4 regions of the Bradyrhizobium sp. Bra78 genome follow, and region 1 is predicted to be linked to each of the others. Evidence: predicted binding sites of a transcription regulator. Region 1 holds the regulator's gene; each other region holds the start of a gene.
What was found. The regulator PhoB, encoded in region 1, activates phosphate uptake and scavenging genes when phosphate is short. The targets are predictions, from matches to a motif close to TGTCATNNANCTGTCAT.
Positions count from the first base shown of each region.

Region 1 (2,196 bases):
GGCGGAATCGCAGAGCGCATGATCGTCGATTCCGTCGATGCGCTGATCCGCCGCGACGTCGCGCTCGGCCAGCGCGTCGTCGCCATCGACGTCGAGCTCGACGCGCTCCAGAAGAAGATCGAGGAGCGCGCCGTCCTCACCATTGCGCGCCGCCAGCCAATGGCGGTCGATCTGCGCGAGATCGTCGGCGCCATGCGCGTCGCGACCGATCTGGAGCGTATCGGCGACCTCGCCAAGAACATGGGTAAGCGCGTCGCGGCGCTGGAAACGGATTTTCATCCGCTCAAGCTGTTCCGCGGCCTCGAGCACATGACCGACCTCGTGCAGCAGCAGGTCAAGTCGGTGCTGGACGCCTATGCCGCGCACGATCTGCCGGCGGCGATGGCGGTGTGGAAGGGCGACGAGGAAGTCGATGCCATCTGCACCTCGCTGTTCCGCGAGCTTCTCACCTACATGATGGAGGATCCGCGCAACATCTCGTTCTGCATCCATTTGATGTTCTGCGCCAAGAATATCGAGCGCATCGGCGACCACGCCACCAATATCGCCGAGACCGTGTTCTACATGATCGAGGGCCAGGCGATCACCGACAAGCGGCCGAAGGGCGACATGACGAACTTCGCCACGACGGTTCCGAATACCTGATCACGCAAGGAGCGACGACACCATGGGCGCACGCATTATGGTGGTTGAGGACGAGGAAGCTCTCACCGAGCTTCTTCGCTACAACCTCGAAGGCGACGGCTATGACGTCGAGACGGTGATGCGCGGCGACGACGCCGACACCCGGCTCAAGGAGCACATCCCCGATCTCATCGTGCTCGACTGGATGCTGCCGGGTCTGTCCGGCATCGAGCTGTGCCGACGGCTGCGCACCCGGCCCGAGACCAAGCAGCTCCCGATCATCATGCTCACCGCGCGCGGCGAGGAGAGCGAGCGGGTGCGGGGTCTTGCGACCGGCGCCGACGATTACATCGTCAAGCCGTTTTCGGTGCCGGAGCTGCTGGCGCGGGTGAAGGGCCTCTTGCGGCGCGCAAGCCCGGAGCGGCTCGCCACCGTGCTCGCCTATGGCGACATCGAGCTCGATCGCGACAAGCGCCGCGTGGCGCGCTCCGGCCGGCCGATCGATCTCGGCCCGACCGAATATCGCCTCCTGGAGTTCTTCCTGGAGCATCCGGGCCGGGTGTTCTCGCGCGAGCAGCTGCTCGACAGCGTCTGGGGCCGCGACATCTACATCGACGAGCGCACGGTCGACGTGCATATCGGCCGCCTGCGCAAGCTGCTCAATCTCGGCCGCGAGCAGGACCCGATCCGCACCGTCCGCGGCGCCGGCTATGCGCTGGACGACCGTTTCGCGAAGGCGGAGCAGGCGTAAGTTCAGCCGCGAACAGGCAAGTAAAAAGCGCGCCGGGCGGCGCGCATTTCCATTTTTCGATCGTTCCGGTCCCTACTGCGCAATTGCGCGCTAGCTAGTTAGGCCGGGACGATGTCGTTTGGAGCCGGGCTTCAGCGCGGCCCCGGCTTCGCCGGTGCGCGCCGGCGATCCGCCGCGGGCTGATACGCCACGCGCGAGTGCTGGGCGCAATAGGGCAGGCCGGAGAGGGCCTTGCCGCCGCAGAAGAAGAAGTCCGGGCTCGAGGGATCGCCGACCGGCCAGTGGCAGGTCGCCTCGTTCAGCTCCAGCAGCGACAGCCGCTGGCTCATCGGCACCACGTTGTCGTAGGTGACCGGCTCAGCCTCCACCTCGACCTCGAAGGCCTGCGCCAGCGCGGTGTTGCCGCGCGAGATCGGACGGGTCACCCGCATCATGTGCTGCGCGGGACGCGCCTTGCGCGGCCGGGGCGCTGCGGAAGATGGGCTCTTGGCGCGGCCCGACAGGCCGAGCCTGTGCACTTTGCCGATCACGGCATTGCGGGTCACATTGCCGAGCTCAGCCGCGATCTGGCTGGCCGAAAGTCCGGCCTCCCAGAGCTTTTTCAGCTGCTCGACGCGATCATCGGACCAGGTCAAAACCGTCATTGCACCCTTTCCCTCGCTGCGCGCCAGCCATCCTGGGGCCTCGCAGCGAATGCCTAAGCCTTAAAAACCCGTGCCGTCAGAATCCCTTAAGGCTCGCCGGGCGCGCCAATGACGCCCGAACGTTTACGCCGGTACATAAGGACTTAGAGATCAGAACCGCTGCACGAGATGTCGTAT
Region 1 is NZ_JALJRE010000024.1:28,301-30,496, forward strand. It holds gene phoU (phosphate signaling complex protein PhoU) at 1-645, shown strand, start outside; gene phoB (phosphate regulon transcriptional regulator PhoB) at 668-1,375, shown strand; gene OC450_RS33570 (GcrA family cell cycle regulator) at 1,507-2,019, opposite strand.

Region 2 (2,196 bases), on a different contig from region 1:
ACGGCGCGGCTTGCCCCGTGGAAGCGGCGCAGCGCCCGCCAGATCAGGGATTCCGGAACCGGCACCCGGGCGCGGACGTATTCGGGGAAACGGGTGTGGAAGCTGGTCGTGAACGGCAGCTTGCGCTGGCGGCAATAGCGGCGAACCATCAGGCCGATCGGCCCTTCCGTCGCAATGTGGATGCTGTCGGGGCGCGCTTCCTCGATCAGCTTTGCGATTCGCGCCGGGCGCGGCATCGCGAGCCGGACGTCGCGGTAGCTCGGCATCGCGAAGGTGCGGAACGATTGCGGCGTCAAGAACGTGAATTCGACGCCAAAGCCCTTGGCGGCGTCAGCAAGCTTGGTCAGCGTCCGAACCACCCCGTTGACTTGCGGGTGCCAGGCGTCGGTCGCGACCAGGATGCGCATTCAGGCTGCCCTTGCTGCGACCTGCGGAACTTGTGACGGCTTCTGCACCTGATCAGCCCAGGTGATGATCTCGAAATGACCGTCGTCGTGCTCGACCAGCGCCGTGCAGCTCTCCACCCAGTCGCCGCAATTCATGTAGCGGATGCCGCCCTCGTCGCGGATCACGGCGTAGTGGATGTGGCCGCAGATCACGCCGTCGGCGTCGTGGCGCCGCGCTTCGGCGGCGAGCGCCTGCTCGAACGCGCCGATATAGTTGACCGCATTCTTGACCTTCTGCTTGGCCCATTGCGACAGCGACCAGTACGGCACCTTGAACATGCGCCGGAAGAAGTTGACGAAGCGATTCATCTGGATCGCGAAGTCGTAGGCCTTGTCGCCGAGATGGGCGAGCCAGCGCGCGTTCTGCACCACGAGGTCGAAGATGTCGCCGTGGATGACGAGATAGCGCTTGCCGTCGGCGCCGGTGTGGACGGTGTTCTCGACCACGTCGATGCCGCCGAAATGCGTGCCGTAGTAATTGCGCAGGAACTCGTCGTGATTGCCGGGGATGTAGATGACCTTGGCGCCCTTGCGTGCCTTGCGCAGCAGCTTCTGGACCAGGTCGTTATGCGATTGCGGCCAGTGCCAGCTCGATTTCAGCGCCCAGCCGTCGACGATGTCTCCGACGAGATAAATCGTATCGGCATCGTGGTAGCGCAGGAAGTCGAGCAGAAGGTCGGCTTGAGAACCGCGGGCTCCGAGATGAACGTCGGAGATGAACAAGGTGCGAAAGCGCCTTTCAGGGCTCTCGTCACTCACATCGTAACTTCCCATGCGACATGCCTGTAACAAGATCCCGTGACAGGGGGATGACCGATTGAACTTTTGAGGCACCCTCAGATACGAATCACGCCTTGCCTCGCCCTCCCCGCGAATATCAGTCGCATGCGACAATCAGGCGACATGAAGCGGCAATGGCTGCCCGCAAAAAGCCCGGGCCCCGTGGCCCTATTGGTTAACGGCAGCAGCCGTCGCGCCGCTCGGAGCCGGTCTCAGTAAAACTTGTGGAAATGATGGATCGGCCCGTGGCCGTGGCCGACGCCGAAGCGGTCGGCGGCCGCGATCGCGGCGCTGATCCAGGCCTTGGCGCTACGCACGGCGTGTTCGAGGTCCTCGCCTTTCGCCAGCCCCGCGGCGACCGCCGAGGACAGCGAGCAGCCGGTGCCATGGGTGTTGCGGGTGGCAATGCGCGGCGCGGCGAGCGCGATCGTGTTCTCGGCATCGACGAAATAGTCGATGCTCTCGGCGCCCTCGCCGTGCCCGCCCTTGATCAGGACCGCCCGGCAGCCCAGCGCCAGCAGCCGGCGCCCCTGGCTCTCGATCTCCGTCTCGCTTGCCGCGACCGCCTCGTCGAGCAGCGCCGCGGCCTCGGGCAGGTTGGGCGTGATCACCGAGGCCAGCGGCATCAGCTTCGTACGCAGGGCGTCGATGGCTTCGGACGCGAGCAGGCGATCACCCGACGTCGCCACCATCACGGGATCGAGCACGATATGCCGGGGCGCCCAGTGCGACAGCGCGGCTGCGATCGCATCGATGCTGGCGACCTGGGCCACCATGCCGATCTTGACCGCGCCGACGTCGAGATCGGAGAACACCGCGTCGATCTGCGCTGTGACGAACTCGGCGGGCACCGCGTGAATGCCAGTGACGCCGCGCGTGTTCTGCGCCGTCAACGCCGTGATGGCGGACGCGCCATAGACGCCGAGCGCGGCAAAGGTCTTGAGGTCAGCCTGGATGCCGGCGCCGCCGC
Region 2 is NZ_JALJRE010000007.1:66,758-68,953, forward strand. It holds gene OC450_RS17290 (glycosyltransferase family 4 protein) at 1-407, opposite strand, end outside; gene OC450_RS17295 (UDP-2,3-diacylglucosamine diphosphatase) at 408-1,220, opposite strand; gene thiD (bifunctional hydroxymethylpyrimidine kinase/phosphomethylpyrimidine kinase) at 1,439-2,196, opposite strand, start outside.
Region 2: the regulator PhoB is predicted to act here: its motif matches at 1,245-1,261, upstream of OC450_RS17295 (UDP-2,3-diacylglucosamine diphosphatase).

Region 3 (2,196 bases), on a different contig from region 1:
GGATGGTGGACGACGAGGTCCTTCTGCCGGATCGCGGCAAAGATGTCGCCGCCATGCTCGCGAACGCGCTCGGGATGGCGCGGCACGTAAGGGGTGAATTCGAGATCGGGCCGGTCGAGGCGGGTGAGCTGCGAGAGCTCGTTCATGGCCAGCACACCGTCGACCAGGAACACCTCGTCGTCGGCTGCCGACAGCGCATGCTGTACGAAGTTGCGCAGCTCCTCCGGCATCTTGGCGTCGATCTCGAGCCGGATCACGGACCCGCGGCGGCGTCGCTTGAGTGCCGTCTCGAACAGGCGGACGAGATCCTCGGCCTCTTCCTCGATTTCGAGCTCGGAGTCTCGGATGATGCGGAAGGCGCCCTGGCCGTGCAGATTGTAGCCGGGGAACAGGCGGTTGATGAAGAGACCGGTCGCCTGCTCCAGCGAGATCAGGCGCACAACCTTGCCCTCGGTCGGCAGGCGGATGAAGCGGTCGATCTTGCCGGGCATGCGGATCAGCGCGTTCATCTGCTTGCCATCGGCGGCGCGCGTCAGTTGCAGCGCCATGGTGAAACCGAGGCTCGGGATGAACGGGAAGGGGTGGGCCGGATCGATCGCCAGCGGCGTCAGCAGTGGGAACACGTTGCTGAGGAAATAGTCCTCGATCCAGGTCCGCTCCGCCTTGGTGACCTCCTTGCCGTCGACCAGCGCGATGCCGACGCCGGCGAGCGTGCCGCGCAGGTCGGCCCAGATCGCCTGCTGGTCAGAGGCAAGCTGCGACACGGTCTGGTTGATGAGAATGAGCTGCTCGGACGGCGTCAGGCCATCGGGGCTGCGCTCGGCAATGCCCTCGCGCACCTGGGCCTTGATGCCGGCGACGCGGACCATGAAGAACTCATCGAGGTTATTCGCTGAAATCGACAGGAATCGCACCCGCTCCAGCACGGGATGGTTGGGATTGACCGATTCCTCCAGGACCCGGCGGTTGAAATGCAGCCAGGACAGCTCGCGATTGATGAACCGCTCGGGGCTTGATGCGATCACCGGCAGGCCCTCGGCTTCTGGGGCTTTTTCTTTAACTTCAGCAGCTTGCGCGGAGTCCATCAGAAGTCGGTCCATCCAGTTCGCCCCAATTTGCGACTACGCGCAAAACCGGCGGGAGCATGTGTTAGTGCGATGACGTTTCGATGACATTGATGTTCCGCTGCCGCGCCGCGTCAAGCCGCCTTGGTGTCGGAAGGACTTGGCGTCGGGGGTTTTCGCGTCGGAAGTCAGACATCCCGGAGCAGTTCGGCGGCCAAGGCCCGGGTGACCGGGCGACCGAGCCGCAAGGCCTCACTGTCGAGCAGTTCCACGGCCTGCCGGGCGGCGGCCGAAGACCGCTCCAGGCGGGTGGCGAGGTAGCTCACCACGCTCTCGTCCACCGCGAGCTGGCGGTCGGCGCAGAACTTGACGATCAGGCCGCGGAAGAGCTGGTCATCGGGCGGCAGCAGCGAGACGACCGGCACGGCGCGCAGGCGCGAGCGCAAGTCGCGGAGCTCGATCTGGAGCGACGCCGGCACCTCGCGTCCAGTGAAGAGGACGTAGGCGCCGTCCTCGCGGGCGAGGTTCATGAGGTGGAACATGGCCCGCTCGTCGAATTCCTTTTCCTTGAGATCCTGGACCACCAGCGCACCGGTGGCGAGCGCCCCCGGAACGGCTTCGGCGGTCAGCCCATTGGCCGCGGTCGAGCGGGCGCCGGCCTCCTCGGCCCATATCGCGGCTAGATGGCTCTTGCCGCTTCCTTCCGGACCGGCCAGCCACATGATCCGGTTCGGCCATTCCGGCCAGGCATCGATAAGGGCAAGACCGGCTTCGTTGGCGGGGCCTTCAAGGAAATTGTCCCGGCTCAGGCTCTCCGCATGCGGAAGCGAAAACGCCAATTGTCGGGGATGAACGCGGCCTGCCACGCTTGCTTTGCTCCGTGCCGGCGCGCCGGCTTCGTTTGAAGAGAATCGACGTAATCGAGCCGGAGTTGGCCTTTTGCGGGGCCGCATCCCGGCTCATCTGGCTTCGATCGTGCTACTTGGCCTCGATCGTGCTCATGTGCCGCAGCCACTCGACGAGGTACAGCGACACCGAGGAGAGCGTGAAGACCGTGACCAGGCCCATCAGGATTATATCATAGGGGCCGGGCTTGAAGCCAAAGGCGAGGGAAGCCAGCACCAACGCAGCG
Region 3 is NZ_JALJRE010000023.1:29,828-32,023, forward strand. It holds gene OC450_RS33135 (RNA degradosome polyphosphate kinase) at 1-1,085, opposite strand, end outside; gene OC450_RS33140 (DnaA ATPase domain-containing protein) at 1,253-1,930, opposite strand; gene OC450_RS33145 (CDP-alcohol phosphatidyltransferase family protein) at 2,043-2,196, opposite strand, start outside.
Region 3: the regulator PhoB is predicted to act here: its motif matches at 1,158-1,174, upstream of OC450_RS33135 (RNA degradosome polyphosphate kinase).

Region 4 (2,196 bases), on a different contig from region 1:
CCGTTCTCGCACCTGATCTATCCGGTGCCCGAGCCCGGCGGGCTAGGGGTGCATCTGACGCTGGACATGGCGGGGCAGGCACGCTTCGGCCCCGACGTCGAGTGGATCGAGACGATCGATTACGAGGTCGACCCGTCGCGCGCCGAGCGCTTCTACCCGGCGATCCGCAAATACTGGCCGACGCTGCCAGACGGCGCGCTGATGCCGAGCTATTCGGGCATCCGCCCGAAAATCGTGCCGCCGGCGGTGGCCACGCAGGATTTCCTGATGCAGGGCCCGCGCGATCACGGCGTCGAAGGCCTGATCAATCTGTTCGGCATCGAGTCCCCGGGACTGACATCATCGCTCGCGATCGCGGACCACGTCGCCGAGCTCGCGAATTCATAGAGCGCTTTCGAGCGAATTGGATACCGGTGCGCGGAGGGAACACACGTTCAAACCGAAGCTGGAGCCCCGTTCCGATTCCATCGGAAACGACTCTCGGCGCCGCGCAAAGATCCTTGCACGGTTCGAACCTTCCCGCAGGGATGAGCGCAACAACACTCACCCCTGCCTGAAAGGGTGCGATCAAACTCTACGCTGTTGCGGGGGTACTAGTGGAGCGTGTCGCCGTGCCTCAGACGCTCGATCTGATCCTTGACCAACAACTTCCGGCGCTTCAACTCAACAATTTGCAGGTCGTCTGTTGAAAGGTGCACGAGAGCTTCGTGCAATTCGTTTTCCAGAAGTTTGTGCTTCCGTTCCAATTCAACGAGATGTGCCTGAATTGTCATTCGAAACCTCCTCGGTAGGGGTGAACCTCAGGATTCGATCCGGACAAGGAAGTCTACATCACCGTTTCGTTCTGTCGATGGGTATCCGTCGTCGCAGCGTCATTTTTGAAAATTCATATGTAACGAACCGTGAGTAATGGAACCACACGGGAAAAATCCATGATATCAATGTGCTTGCGCGGTGCCGTAGCGAACCGCAGAAATATCTTGCGGGAGATCGGCGAGCAACGCTCGCAGATCGCTTGCGATCACCTCGCGCAAGGACGATAATTTCCACAGGGCATCCACAGCCTTAATCTCACGCCTTTCGGTTTTTCGGCCACCGCAGACATGACCAATGAAGACGAGCGCGAGCTCGAAGCCGAACTCGCCCGGTTGCAGCAGGAACACCGAGATCTCGATGCGGCGATCGATGCACTGCATCAATCGCCTGCCCCCGACCTGTTGCGGTTGCAGCGACTGAAGAAGCGCAAGCTGTTGTTGCGCGACCGTATCGCGTTCATCGAAGACCAGATCACGCCCGACATCATCGCCTGATCCACAGGGACAATTTTTGCGGCGGCTCGCCGCATGTGAATCCGCTTGACTCCAAAAGAACAAAATAAGAACATCCGGGAGCCCTACGCCCCCAGGAAACCGCCCAAGGAAAAGCAGATGCCGGCAACCGCCCTTCTCGACAACGGCCATTATGAACAAGCCTGCGATCAGGCGATCGCGATGTGCGACGGCAATCTTCGCAGCACCATCAAGGCGCTGATCATGGCCAATGAATATCTCGAGGCCGAACTCGAGGAATTGCAGGCGGCGATTTCCGCCGGCTGCATTCCGGAGACCTCGCGCAGCAAGATGCGGAGCAACAGCAGCGCCGCCTGATCCAAGCTCGGAGCAACGCCATGTCGGACGTGACCTACTACGTTGCAATGCCCTTCCTGATCGATACCGACGGATCGCCGGTGGCGGGCGCCGCCGAGGAATGCCAGAGCTCGACGGCCGCGTTGCGGCGCGCCGAGATCTTGTCGCGCGGTCCCGGCCACATCGGTGCCGTCGCGTTCAGCCGCAGCGGCGATCCGATGACCGGCGAATTCGGTGACGCCACGTTGCTGCGCAAATTCGGCAACGTGCCGGAAGACCTGGCCACGCTGTGAAGACCTGGCCACGCTGTGAAGGCCTGGCTACGCAGTGAATATCTGGCCACGCTGTAAGATCAGCTGCTGACCAGCCTGATCCGCGGCTCGTGCCGCCGGTGCGCCTTGCGCACATACATGGCGGCATCCGCCTCCTCCAGGGCGCGGCTCGCGTCTGACTGCGCCCCCAGCAGCGCGACGCCGGCGGAGGCGCCCGCGCTCACATGCTGACCGCGAAAGACGAAGGACAATTCGTCGATTGCCTGCTCGAAGGCCGCGGCCTTCGCCTTGGCGTCGGT
Region 4 is NZ_JALJRE010000001.1:21,311-23,506, reverse strand. It holds gene OC450_RS00130 (NAD(P)/FAD-dependent oxidoreductase) at 1-387, shown strand, start outside; gene OC450_RS00125 (YdcH family protein) at 594-773, opposite strand; gene OC450_RS00120 (YdcH family protein) at 1,104-1,310, shown strand; gene OC450_RS00115 (hypothetical protein) at 1,428-1,646, shown strand; gene OC450_RS00110 (hypothetical protein) at 1,667-1,918, shown strand; gene OC450_RS00105 (GGDEF domain-containing protein) at 1,978-2,196, opposite strand, start outside.
Region 4: the regulator PhoB is predicted to act here: its motif matches at 860-876, upstream of OC450_RS00125 (YdcH family protein).